Regions from separate parts of the Streptomyces sp. NPDC022552 genome, predicted to be linked through region 1. Evidence: riboswitches for the same ligand, from Rfam matches in the RefSeq annotation. Region 1 holds a riboswitch; each other region holds the start of a gene.
The links. A riboswitch is a leader RNA that binds a small molecule or an ion and turns the genes downstream of it on or off. The one in region 1 is predicted to bind cobalamin.

Region 1 (3,184 bases):
AGACTCCCCGGCGGACCGCTCACCAAGGCGGCCGCCCTCGTCGTCGCCCTGGCCGTGCTCGGCGCCGCCGTATGGGCCGGCATCGTCGTCCTCGGGCCGGATCCGGCCTGCGGCAAGGGCATCGAGGAACGAGGCCCCGAGGGCTCCCGGGAGTGCACGGGCGTCACCGACGGCAGTTTCGTCTTCGCGGACAACCTCAGGGAGGTCAGCGCGCGGATCAAGGCGGAGAACGACCGGATCAAGGGCGAACCGCACGTCTCCGTCGCCGTGATGCTGCCGATGGCGCCGGCGCAGGCCTTCGAGCAGCAGAAGACGCTCCACGAGGTGCAGGGCGCCTACCTGGCTCAGTACCGCGCCAACCACGACTCCAACAGCAAGAAGCCGGCGATACGGCTACTGCTCGCCAACCCCGGTCGCAGTCACGCGCATTGGCGGCCCGTCGCCGAACAGCTCGGCACCATGTCGGAGTCGACGACCGACAACCTCCGGGCCGTGATCGGCTTCGACGTCTCCACCGCCACCACCCAGGCCGCCATCGGCTATCTCACCCGTGAGCGCGGCATTCCCGTCGTCGGCGGTCCCATCACGGCCGACGACTCGGGCAACAGCGCCCAGAGGCCCGACGCGTACCCGGGCCTCGCCCGGGTCGTCCCCACCACCACCGACCAGGCCAGGGCCCTGTCCCACTTCAACGAGGGCATCGACCCCAAGCACACCCTGGTCGTCGAGGACATCCGCACCGGCGACAACTACGTCGACGCGCTCAAGCGGGCCTTCGCCGAGCGGACCGCCGGATCGCCCCGCGCGCCCGAGCAGTACCGCGCGCCCGAGGAGTTCCACGAGGAGGGCACGACCGCCAACGCCTTCGACCAGATGGTCGACACCATCTGCACCTCGGCGGCCAAGGTCATCTACTTCGCCGGACGGCCCGTCCAGCTAAGGCAGTTCGTCAACGAACTGGGCAACCGGGGCTGCACCGAGAAGAAGTACACGATCATCACCGGCTCCGGGGCCTCCACCCTCTCCTCGGACAAGCTCCTCGACTGGACCGCCTTCCGCAAGGGTGTGACGCTCCAGTACGCCGCCGTCGCCCACCCCGACGCCTGGAGCGGCCCCAAGGCGCCCGCCACGGGCGGCTCCGCGGCCGCCTTCCGCACCCTGGCCGAGCTGGCGACCAGCAAGGAGGTCGGAGACATCGGCCCGGTGGAGCTCACCGACTCGCGGACGATCACGTTCTACGACGCCGGTCTCACCGCGGTCACCGCCATCCGGATGCGCGACGACGCGGACCCGGTGATCCCCACCCTGAGCCGTATCAGCGACTCGTGGCTGCGGCTGCACGGGATGGGCAAGGTCGACGGCGCCAGCGGCTGGATCTGCCTGGACAACTACGGCAACCCGTACAACAAGGCGGTCTCCGTGGTGGAACTCGCGCCCGACGCACCCGGCCGCATCCGCTTCGTCGGCCTCGCCTGGCCGACCGGCCGCCCCACCCCGTCGGACTGCACCGCGAGCCGCGGCTGACCCGGCCGGGCCGCCGCACCGCGCCGGGATGCGGGAGGAGAGGCGGCCCGGCGCGTTGCGGAACGTTCCGGAATGCGGGCAGGGGTGTGCGGTTTCGCCGTCCGTCCGCCTAAGGTGGCCCTTGCAGCTGGTTCGCCCCGTCCACCAGGCGGGATGCGTCGTAAGAGGGAACCCGGTGGGAATCCGGGACTGCCCCGCAGCGGTGAGCGGGAACGACCGCCGTCATACGCACTGGGCCCGTACGGGTCTGGGAAGCGACGGCCAGTAGGTGTCTGCCTCGGCAGACGTGCCCGCGAGTCCGAAGACCTGCCCGTTGCCCGTACGCGATCGTTCGCGTGCGGTGATCCCGGTGACCTCGTGGGCGGGTCGGCGTATCTCGAGCGGCACGTGCGGCACGACCGCGACGTGGTCCGCCCGGTCGTGCGTTCCTTCGCGTCCGCGTCCCGTCACCGGGGCGTTCAAGGACACATCTCGCGAAGGAGAGTTCCGTGACACCGAAGTCCGCAGCCGCGGCAGCACGAGCCACCGTGTACGGCTATCCCCGGCAGGGGCAGCACCGCGAACTGAAGAAGGCCGTCGAGGGCTACTGGAGGGGCCGCGTCGGCGTCGACGCCCTCCGGGAGACCGCGGCCGGCCTCCGCCGTTCGAACTGGCGGCACCTGGCCGATGCCGGCATCCACGAGGTGCCGACCGGTGACTTCTCGTACTACGACCATGTCCTCGACACCACCGTCATGGTGGGCGCCGTCCCCGAGCGGCACCGCGCCGCCGTCGAGGCCGACGCGCTGGACGGCTACTTCGCGATGGCCCGGGGCACCCAGGACGTCGCCCCGCTGGAGATGACCAAGTGGTTCGACACGAACTACCACTACCTGGTCCCGGAACTCGGGCCTGACACCGTATTCTCCGCCGACTCGGGCAAGCAGGTCGCCGAGCTGAAGGAGGCCCTGGCGCTCGGTCACACCGCCCGCCCGGTCCTGGTGGGTCCCGTCACGTACCTGCTGCTGGCCAAACCCGCGCCGGGCGTGGCCGCGGACTTCGCACCGCTGACTCTGCTGGACCGCCTGCTGCCGGTGTACGCCGAGGTGCTCGCCGACCTCCGCGAGGCCGGCGCCGAGTGGGTCCAGCTCGACGAGCCCGCGCTGGTCCAGGACCGCACCCCGGCCGAGCTGAACGCCGCCGCCCGCGCCTACCGCGACCTGGGCACCGCCACCGACCGGCCGAAGCTGCTCGTCGCCTCCTACTTCGGGCGGCTCGGCGACGCGCTGGGCGTCCTGGCCAAGACTCCGGTCGACGGACTGGCCCTCGACTTCACCGAGTCGGGCGCCGCAAACCTCGCCGACCTCGCCTCCGTCGGCGGCCTGCCCGGCAGGCGCCTGGTCGCGGGCGTCGTCGACGGCCGCAACATCTGGATCAACGACCTCAAGAAGTCCCTGGCCGTTCTCGGCACGCTCCTCGGCCTCGCCGACCAGGTGGACGTCGCCGCCTCCTGCTCCCTGCTGCACGTACCGCTGGACGCCACCGCCGAACGGGACCTCGATCCGCAGGTCGCCCGCTGGCTCGCCTTCGCCCGCCAGAAGACGGCGGAGATCGCCGTGCTGGCACGAGGACTCGGGCAGGGCACGGACGCCGTCGCGGCCGAACTCGCGGCGAACCGCGC
Region 2 (3,184 bases), on a different contig from region 1:
TGAACGGGATGGGCGCGACGCCGCTGCTCGAACTGTACGGGTTCAACGCCGAGGTGCAGCGCGTGCTGACCGAGCGCGGGGTGCCGGTCGCCCGTACGCTGGTCGGCAACTATGTGACCTCGCTCGACATGGCCGGCTGTTCGGTGACGCTCTGCGAGGCCGACGAGGAGCTGCTGCGGCTCTGGGACGCGCCCGTGCAGACGCCCGCGCTGCGCTGGGGCCGGTGAGAGGGCATGCCCGAAGTGAGCGCGTGCGACGCCGTGTTCGTCCATCGTTGGCTGACCACGGCCGCGGCCGCCGTCGACCGTGAGGCCGAGCGTCTCACCGAGCTCGACTCGGCGATCGGCGACGCGGACCACGGGGCCAACCTGAAGCGCGGGTTCGCCGCGGTGGCGGACGTGCTGGAGAAGGAGCCGCCGGAGACGCCGGGGGCCGTACTCGTCGCCGCGGGGCGGCAGTTGATCTCCACGGTCGGGGGCGCGTCCGGACCGCTGTACGGGACGCTGCTGCGGCGGACCGGCAAGGCGCTCGGGGATGCCCCTTCGGTGACGCGGGAGGACCTGGCCGTGGCCCTGGCCGCCGGGGTCGCCGCCGTCGGGCAGCTCGGCGGTGCCCAGGTCGGGGACAAGACCATGCTGGACGCGCTCGTTCCGGCGGCCGAGGCGCTCGGCGACTCCTTCGCCGCCGCCCGGGACGCGGCCGAGCGCGGCGCCCTCGCGACCGTACCCCTCCAGGCGCGCAAGGGCAGGGCGAGCTATCTGGGCGAACGTTCCATCGGGCATCAGGATCCCGGGGCCACCTCGTCGGCCCTGCTGATCGCCGCCCTCGCGGAGGTGGCTGCCGCGTGACCGGTCAGGTGGGCATCGTGGGCACGGTGGGCATCGTGCTGGTCTCGCACAGCGCGGCCGTGGCCGACGGTGTCGCCGCGCTGGCCCGGGGCCTCGCGGGCGGCGGGCCGACCGCTCCCGTCGCCGCGGCCGGGGGCACCCCCGACGGGGGTCTCGGCACGAGCTCCGAGCGGATCGTCGAGGCGGCGAAGTCGGTGGACGGGGGCGCCGGAGTGGCCCTCCTCGTCGACCTCGGCAGCGCCGTCCTGACCGTCAAGGCGCTCCTCGCCGAGGAGGACGAGCTGCCGGAAGGCTCGCGCCTCGTTGACGCCCCGTTCGTCGAGGGCGCCGTCGCCGCCCTCGTCACGGCGAGCGCCGGAGGGGACCTGGACGCGGTGGTGGCGGCGGCCTCGGAGGCGTACACGTACCGCAAGGTGTGAGGCGGGGCGCGGGAGGCGCGCGCAGGGGGCCGACAGGGGTGCGTGGGGCGCGCGGGAGATCCGTCACACACCGTCCCCGGCAGCACCCGTGTTGTGATGTACCTGGTCAACCCACTAATGTCACAGCGCCTTGGTGTACGGGAAACCGGTGCAGTACCGGTGCGGCCCTCGCCACTGTGATCGGGAAGTCCGGCTCCATCCCTCCGGGGAAGCCACTGGACCGCCGCGGGAGACCGCGGCGGTGTGGGAAGGCGGAGCCGCGGCGGCATGACCCGTCAGCCAGGAGACCGGCCAGGGTGCGTTGTCCATCCACGAGGTGCTGGAGAGGGTCTCCCAACCATGCATATAGCCGAGGGGTATCTGCCCCCTGTGCACGCGGCCGCCTGGGGCGTCGCGTCCGCACCCTTTGTCGTCCACGGTGTCCGCGCCCTGACCCGTGAGGTCAAGGCCAACCCCGAGTCCACCCTGCTGCTCGGTGCCTCCGGTGCGTTCACGTTCGTTCTGTCCGCCCTGAAGATTCCGTCGGTGACGGGCAGTTGCTCGCACCCGACCGGTACGGGACTGGGCGCCATCCTGTTCCGCCCGCCCGTGATGGCGGTCCTGGGCACGATCACGCTGCTGTTCCAGGCGCTGCTGCTCGCCCACGGCGGGCTCACCACGCTCGGCGCCAACGTCTTCTCGATGGCGATCGTCGGGCCGTGGGCCGGTTTCGGTACGTACTGGCTGCTGCGCCGCTTCGACGTTCCGCTCATGGTGAGCGTGTTCTTCGGGGCGTTCGTCGCCGACCTGTCGACGTACTGCGTGACCAGTGTCCAGCTCGCGCTGGCCTTCCCGGACCCGGGCAGTGGTGTGCTGGGCGCGCTGGCCAAGTTCGGCGGGATCTTCGCCGTCACGCAGCTTCCGCTCGCCGTCAGTGAGGGTCTGCTGACGGTCCTCGTCATGCGGCTGCTCACGCAGTCCAGCAAGGCGGACCTGACGCGCCTCGGAGTCCTGCTCCCGTCCCGGAAGAAGAACGAGAACGCGGAGGCGAGCGCCTGATGAGCCGGAACGCGAAGATCAACACGCTGCTGCTGCTCGTCGTCGCGGCGCTCGCCGTGCTCCCGCTCGTCCTGGGGCTCGGCGACCACAAGGAGGAGCCGTTCACCGGCGCCGACGCCGAGGCCGAGACGGCGATCACGGAGATCGACCCCGACTACGAGCCGTGGTTCTCCCCGCTGTACGAGCCCGCTTCCGGTGAGATCGAGTCGGCGCTCTTCGCCCTGCAGGCCGCCATCGGCGCCGGAGTACTCGCCTACTACTTCGGTCTGCACAAGGGCCGCAAGCAGGGCGAGGCCCGCGCCGATGCGAAGGCGCTGCGGTCGGCGTCCGTCGGCGAGTAGGCGCCGGTGCTGCCGATCGACGCGGCGGCGCACAGCAGTCGCTGGCGCCGCCGTCACCCGTGCGAGAAAGCCGTGCTCGGCTTCGGCTTGACGCTCTGCGCGGTGTGCCTGCCGCCGTGGCCCGGTGCCGTCCTGGTCGCGGCGGCCACCCTGGCCGTCCTCCTCGGGCCGGCGGGGGTGCCGGGGCGTCAGCTGTGGCGCGCCTTCCGCATCCCGTTGGGCTTCTGTGTGACGGGGGCGATCCCGCTGCTCTTCGAGGTGGGCGGGGACCGAGGCCTGGTGGCGTTCGCGCACGACGGTCCCGTCCACGCGGGCGAGTTGTTGCTGCGGACCTCGTCGGCGTCGCTGGGCGTGCTGCTGTTCGCCTTCACGACACCCGTCTCCGATGTACTGCCCCGGCTGGTGCGGGCCGGGGTTCCGGCGCCCGTGGTGGACGTCGCCCTGGTGATGTACCGGATCAGTTTTCTTCTTCTGGACGCGATATCCAAGATCCGACAGGCGCAGGCGGCCCGGCTGGGGCTGACCACGCGCGCGGCGA
Region 3 (3,184 bases), on a different contig from region 1:
TGGCGACGGTGGTCGTGATCCCGCCGCCGATGCCGAGGACCAGGACGAGGACGGCACCGGTGGACGCGCCGGAGGAGATCCCGAGGAGGAAGGGGTCGGCGAGCCGGTTGCGGACCAGGGCCTGGAGGACGGCGCCGACGACGGCGAGCCCGGCGCCGACGATCGCGCCGAGGAGCACGCGCGGGAGCCGGACGTCGAACACGATCGTGCGGTACGGGGAGGGGGCGGCGCGTCCGGTGAGGATCTCGACGACGTCGCCCACGGGGATCCGCACGGACCCGAGGGCGACCCCGGCGACGACGGCGACCGCGAGGGCGACGACGAGTCCGCCGAGAACGAGCAGGTACCGCCCGGACCCGGCCCGCCCGCCGGCCGTCGTGGCGACCGGGGCTGGAACCGCCGGAGCCGGAACCGCCGGGGCCGGGTCCCCGGGAGCCGGACCGGGCGCGGCCGCTCTCTTCGGTGTCGCGCCCGGTTCCGCTCCGGTGTCCGGGAGCGGGGTGGCCGTCATCGGGTCGGGTGGAGCTGGGTCGCGAGCTTCTCGATCGCCGCCGGGACGCGGACGCCGAGGACCGCGTCGGAGAGCGGCAGCACGGCGAAGCGGCGGTTCTTGACCGCCGGGACGTCCTTGAGGGCCGGGTCCTCCAGGAGGCGCTTCTTCTTCTGTTCCACGGTCGTGGAGCCGTAGTCGTAGATGACGATCACGTCCGGCTTGCGGGCGACGACCTGCTCCCACGTCGCGTCGCCGAAGGGCTTGTCGAGGTCGGCGAAGACGTTCCGTCCCCCCGCCCGGGTGATGAGCTCGTTGCCGATGCCCTTGCCTCCGGCGGTGAACGCCGTCTTGTCGCCGCTGTCGTAGACGAAGACCGAGACGGGGGCGACCCCGTCCACCTTCTTCTCGGTCGCCGCGACCGTCTTCCTCGCCTCGGCCGTCCAGCGTGTGCCGCGGTCGGGGACGCCGAAGGTCCGGGCCACCTCGTCGACCTCCCGGTAGAGGTCGGCGAGGGAGGAGGAGCCGGAGGGGCAGTACTCCATGTTGAGGCGGCTGTCGACCCCCGCGGCCTTCAGGTCGTCCCGGCTCCGTCCGGCCTTGGCGTCGAAGGCGCTGGAGTAACCGCCGTAGACGAAGTCGGGGTTCGCGGCGAGCAGGGCCTCCTTGGAGGGGTACTCCTTCGCGAGCACCGGCACCGCGTCGTACGCCTTCTTGTACGCGGGGAGGATCCGGTCGTCGAGGTAGGCCGTGCCGACGAGGGACTTCTCCAGGCCGAGGGCGAGCATGACCTCGGTGACGTGCTGGTTCATGGTGACGGCCCGCTGCGGCGGGGCCTGGTACGTCGTCTTCACACCGCAGTTGGCGACGGTGTACGGGAACCCCGGTGCGGCCTTGGCGGCGGGGGCGCCCTTCTCCGCGGGTGCCGCGCAGGCGGCGAGCAGCGGGACGAGGGCGGCGGCGGGCAGCAGGGTACGGCGGCGCCAGGTCATGGCGGACGAGCCTCCTCCGGGGATTTCCACGTCCCCAGTCGGTGGTGAGAGGCGGCAGGTCAGTTCCTGGCTTCCGGCCCCGGAGGGGCCGGACACAGTGGCGGGACCGTGCCGGATTCGCACCGGCTTCCTGGGTCCTGCCGCCCTGATGGTCGCGTCAGTGTCTCAGACGTCGTACTCCTCGACGACCTTCACGTCCTCCTCGGTCACGACGCCCTCGACGATCGTGTAGGAGCGGAACTGGAAGGGGCCCGCGCCGTCGGTGTCGGCGGTGGAGACCAGGACGTAGTGCGCGCCGGGCTCGTTGGCGTACGAGATGTCGGTACGGGACGGGTAGGCCTCGGTGGCGGTGTGCGAGTGGTAGATGATCACGGGCTCCTCGTCCCGGTCGTCCATCTCGCGGTAGAGCTTCAGGAGGTCGGCGGAGTCGAACTCGTAGAACGTGGGCGAGCGCGCGGCGTTCAGCATCGGGATGAACCGCTCCGGGCGGCCGCTGCCGACAGGACCCGCGACCACGCCGCAGGCCTCGTCGGGGTGGTCCGCGCGGGAGTGCTCCACGATCTGGTCGTACAGGGCCCGGGTGATGGTCAGCATGTCGGACAGGATAAGCAAAGGGGCCGTCCCGTACCGAGGAGTGGTACGGGACGGCCCGAATGCTGGACAGACCGGGTTACGAGCGCTTGGCGAAGGCCGCGCCCTCCGGGTTGCGGGACTTCAGGACCAGGTAGGCGACCGCGAGGACGAGGCCCCACAGCGGCGCGCAGTAGAGCGAGATCCGCGCGTCCTTGTCGATGCCCATCAGCACGATGACCATGCCGATGAAGGCGAGGGCGAAGAGGCTGCACCAGATGCCGCCCGGCGCCTTGAAGGACGACTGGGGCAGCTCGCCGCGGTCGGCCTTGAGGCGGAAGCGGACCTGGCAGACCAGGATCATGATCCAGGCCCACATGCCGGAGATGGTGGCGAAGGAGACGACGTAGTTGAACGCGTCGCCGGGCCACTGGTAGTTGATCCAGACGCCGACCATCATCAGCCCGGCGGAGAAGGACGTGCCGACCAGCGGCAGACCGTTCTTGGTGAGCTTGGTGAAGAACTTCGGGCCCTGGCCGTTGAGCGCGAGGTCGCGCAGCATGCGGCCGGTGGAGTACATGCCCGAGTTGCAGGAGGAGAGCGCGGCCGTCAGGACGACGAAGTTCACGATCGCGGCGCCGACGCCGAGGCCCATCTTCTCGAAGGCCGCGACGAACGGGGAGACGCCCGGCTGGAAGTGGGTCCACGGGACGACCGACAGGATCATGATCAGCGCGCCGACGTAGAAGACGGCGATACGCCACGGCACGGTGTTGATGGCCTTGGGCAGGACGGTCTTCGGGTCCTTGGACTCGCCCGCCGTGACGCCGACCAGCTCGACGGCGAGGAAGGCGAACATGACCATCTGCAGGGTCATCAGGGTGGAGCCGATGCCCTTGGGGAAGAAGCCGCCCTCGGACCAGAGCAGGGTCATCGAGGCGGTGTCACCGGCGTCGGAGAAGCCGATGGTGAGGATGCCGGCACAGATGAGGATCATGCCGACGATCGCGGTGACCTTGACCATCGAGAACCAGAACTCGAGCTCGCCGAAGAGCTTGACGGAGATCAGGTTCGCGAGGAACAGGACGACCGTGAAGATCAGGGCGAAGACCCATTGCGGCTGATCGAGGAT
Region 4 (3,184 bases), on a different contig from region 1:
CGCCACCGCGGCCAGCGCCTCCGCGCTCGTCGCGTCCTCGCGGACCTGGGCGCAGCCGGTCTTCACCGGCGGCTGGGGCGGAGCCTCGCCCGGCGGGGCGTCCTGCGGGGTGCCGAAGTCCACGACGACCGCCACCCGCTTGGTGCCGGCCTTCTCCTCCGTACCGGCGCAGACGCCCGCGAAGTCGGGGGCGGCGGTGGGCCGGGCGGCGTCGCTGCTGTCCTTGCTGACCGCGAAGCGGAAGCCGACGGCCTCGCCGTCGGACGGCCGGGCGGTCGCCGGGCCCTGCGTCGCGTACGCCCAGGTCCCCCCGCCGTCGCTCTCCCAGGACGACCAGTACCGGTAGCCGACGGCCTCGGCGGGAGCGGCGGCGGCCAGCATCAGGGCGACGCCGGCCGCTGCGCCGAGGAGCCCGGCCCTCACTTCTTGCGCCCGCTCACCAGGAAGCCGATGCCGACGCCGACGACCATGCCGATGCCGATGATCCACCACACGTCGAAGGAGCCGGAGTCGTCGTCGCTCGCCTCGGGCGCGGCGGACGGCGAGGCCTTCGGCGCGGGCCCGGTGGCGGCCAGCTCCTCGAGGAGGTCCGTCGAGCCGAAGGCGCGCGGGTCGACGTGCATCGCCTTCGCGGCGAGGATCAGCTGCGCGTACGCGGCGGGACCGCTCTCCTTCGCCCAGGCGGCGGAGTTCTTCTGGAGCCAGGTCAGCGCGCCGGAGGCCTCCTTCGTGGCACCGGTCGCGGCGAGCGCGACGACGGCGTCGGCGGTGTTGCCGTGGTCGGGCAGCTCGGTCGGGTCGGTGGCGCCGGGCATCGGCGGGGTGTTCAGGTGGCCGGTCTTCGCCAGCGCGGCGGCCAGGTAGGAGGCGCCGTTGAGCGCGGCCCGGTCCATCGTCGGCTTCGCCAGGTCCGTGCAGACCGGGCTCTGCTGGGGCTCCACGCCCCGCGCGGTGATGCCCTTGCCGAGCCCGGCGAGCGTGGCGGCGGCGGTGGCGTCGGCGTTCGCGAGAAGCTTGCCGTCCTTGTCGGGCTGGTACGCGAAGGCGCCCGCACCTTCCTTGGCGGAGCAGGGCAGGGCGAGGCCGAGCAGGGCGTCGTACGGGGTCCTGCCCTCGACGGACTTCACCGCGCCGGGCTTCTCGCCGAGCGCGGTGAGCGCGCTGATGACGATCGAGGTGGAGTTGGCGTCGCTGGGGCCGCCGGGGTTGTAGCCCCAGCCGCCGTCCTTGTTCTGCACACCCTTCAGCCAGGCCGCGCCGGCCGCGGCCGCCTTGGCCAGGGGCTCGGGTTCGGTGCTCAGGCGCTTGGCGCCGGTGAGTGCCTGGACGGCGACGGCGGTGGCGTTGGTGTCCAGCATGGTGGCCGTGTCGCAGGGCTTGGCGGGGTCCGGGCGGTACGACGCGAAGGCGCCGCTGTCGCACTGCTGCTTCCGGAGCCAGGACACGGCCTCGTCGGCGGGCTGCACACCGCTGGTCGTCTGGGCGATGAAGGCGAGCGACTGGCGCCACACGCCGTCGTACGTCGGGTCCTTCGTGCCGTAGAGCCCGGCGGGGATCACGGGCGCGGGGGTCGCGGACGGGGAGGGCGCGGCGGATGCGACGGGGGCGACGCCGGTGCAGAGCACCGCTGCGGCGGCGAACGCGGCGGCGCCGCGACGGACGGTGATCATGCGAGCTGTGGCCCTCTCCTGCGGCCGGGCACCGGCACGCTGAGGCACCAGGCTCGGCTCCGTATTCCTCGACGGTGCCGGCGGTCACGTCCCGGGCGGGGCATTCCGGCTTCCGTCCACGGCGGGCGAGGGCGGTCACGGTTGCGGGTCAGTGCCGGATTTGCACCGGCTTCCCCCCGTACGGGTGTGAGGACGACTCGCACACTCTACCGGCCCGTACACCGCCCGACCGGCGGGTGCGAGGCGCCTCACACCTCCGCCCGGGCCGGGGGCGGCCGGGGCCTCACACCGCCACGTACGCCACGGGGTCGGTGCCCGGGGCGGCCTCCGCGCGGCCCAGTTTCACGAGGCGGCGCACGTGGGCCTCCGCCTCGCTGACCGCGATGGTGCGGGAGCCGTACGGGATCTGGTCCCAGGGGCGGTTCCACTCCATGCGCTCGGCGAGCTGCCAGGGGGTGAGCGGCGCCGCGAGGAGGCGCAGGAGTCCGGTCAGCCGCTCCTCGTGGTGGTCGAGCAGCTCCCGTACCCGGCCGGCGGCGTCGGTGAAGGCGTACTGATGGGCCGGGAGCACCTCGGCGACGCCGAGCCGCCCGATCCGCTCCAGTGAGTCCAGGTAGTCGCCCAGGGGGTCGGTGGCGGTTTCGTCGTCCGGGTCCTCGTAGAGACCGATGTGCGGGGAGATCCCGGGGAGCAGGTGGTCGCCGGAGAAGAGCCGGCCGTGGCCCGGGAGTCCGGCGGGGTGCTCCTCCTCCAGGTGGAGGCAGACATGGCCGGGGGTGTGTCCGGGGGTCCAGACCGCGCGCAGCCGGCGGCCCGCGAGATCGAGCAGCTCGCCGGGGACGATCTCGCGGTCGGGGAGCGCGGAGCGCAGTCCGGGCAGGGTGCTCGCGCGGCCCGCGCGGGTCGCGCGGAGCGGGGCGGTGTGCTCCTCGGGGGCGCCGACGGCGGCCAGCTTGCGGGCGAGGTAGTCGAGCCAGGTGCCGGGTTCGGACTCGCGGGTGCGGCGGACGACGGCGGTGTCGGCGGCGTGCATCGCGATCCACGCGCCGGACGCCTCGCGGACCTGACCCGAGAGCCCGTGGTGGTCGGGGTGGTGGTGCGTGATGACGACCCCGTGCACGTCCCGTACGGAGGTCCCCAACGCGGTCAGTCCGTCGGCCAGTTCGTTCCAGGACGCCGGATCGTCCCAACCGGTGTCGATCAGCACGGGCCCGCGGTCGGTGTCGAGGACGTGGACGAGGGTGTGCCCGAGGGGGTTGTCCGGAATGGGTACCCGGAGCGACCAGACGCCTCCGCCGTGCTCGGTCACCTGGCTCATGGGCCCTCATCTCTCCGCGACGGCAGGGCGATTGCTCGACCGGGCCCACTATAACGAGAACTGACGGTCCGTCAGGGTGGCGTGCGGTGCCTTGTCGGGCGCGCGGCCGTGCGGTAGACCGCCAGGCCCTCGGGCTCGCGGTGGTGGAGGGTGGAGTCGTCAGCGCAGGGTGCGGCCTGGGCCGCTCGGGACCGGC

Region 2: another riboswitch for cobalamin. It lies ahead of ACZ3OF_RS13220 (energy-coupling factor ABC transporter permease); the one in region 1 lies ahead of metE (5-methyltetrahydropteroyltriglutamate--homocysteine S-methyltransferase).
Region 3: another riboswitch for cobalamin. It lies ahead of ACZ3OF_RS26505 (ABC transporter substrate-binding protein); the one in region 1 lies ahead of metE (5-methyltetrahydropteroyltriglutamate--homocysteine S-methyltransferase).
Region 4: another riboswitch for cobalamin. It lies ahead of ACZ3OF_RS06800 (prenyltransferase/squalene oxidase repeat-containing protein); the one in region 1 lies ahead of metE (5-methyltetrahydropteroyltriglutamate--homocysteine S-methyltransferase).

What each region holds. Positions count from the first base shown of each region.
Region 1 is NZ_JBVHGJ010000010.1:309,375-312,558, forward strand. Features, by position in the region: gene ACZ3OF_RS25665 (hypothetical protein) at 1-1,524, shown strand, start outside; cobalamin riboswitch at 1,636-1,852, shown strand; gene metE (5-methyltetrahydropteroyltriglutamate--homocysteine S-methyltransferase) at 2,013-3,184, shown strand, end outside.
Region 2 is NZ_JBVHGJ010000004.1:29,023-32,206, forward strand. Features, by position in the region: gene dhaK (dihydroxyacetone kinase subunit DhaK) at 1-227, shown strand, start outside; gene dhaL (dihydroxyacetone kinase subunit DhaL) at 234-848, shown strand; gene dhaM (dihydroxyacetone kinase phosphoryl donor subunit DhaM) at 845-1,267, shown strand; cobalamin riboswitch at 1,382-1,577, shown strand; gene ACZ3OF_RS13220 (energy-coupling factor ABC transporter permease) at 1,607-2,305, shown strand; gene ACZ3OF_RS13225 (energy-coupling factor ABC transporter substrate-binding protein) at 2,305-2,646, shown strand; gene cbiQ (cobalt ECF transporter T component CbiQ) at 2,653-3,184, shown strand, end outside.
Region 3 is NZ_JBVHGJ010000011.1:182,380-185,563, forward strand. Features, by position in the region: gene ACZ3OF_RS26500 (FecCD family ABC transporter permease) at 1-511, opposite strand, end outside; gene ACZ3OF_RS26505 (ABC transporter substrate-binding protein) at 508-1,482, opposite strand; adenosylcobalamin (AdoCbl) riboswitch at 1,491-1,640, opposite strand; gene ACZ3OF_RS26510 (M67 family metallopeptidase) at 1,648-2,076, opposite strand; gene ACZ3OF_RS26515 (amino acid permease) at 2,153-3,184, opposite strand, start outside.
Region 4 is NZ_JBVHGJ010000002.1:419,701-422,884, forward strand. Features, by position in the region: gene ACZ3OF_RS06795 (SCO2322 family protein) at 1-381, opposite strand, end outside; gene ACZ3OF_RS06800 (prenyltransferase/squalene oxidase repeat-containing protein) at 420-1,670, opposite strand; cobalamin riboswitch at 1,733-1,899, opposite strand; gene ACZ3OF_RS06805 (MBL fold metallo-hydrolase) at 1,954-2,988, opposite strand.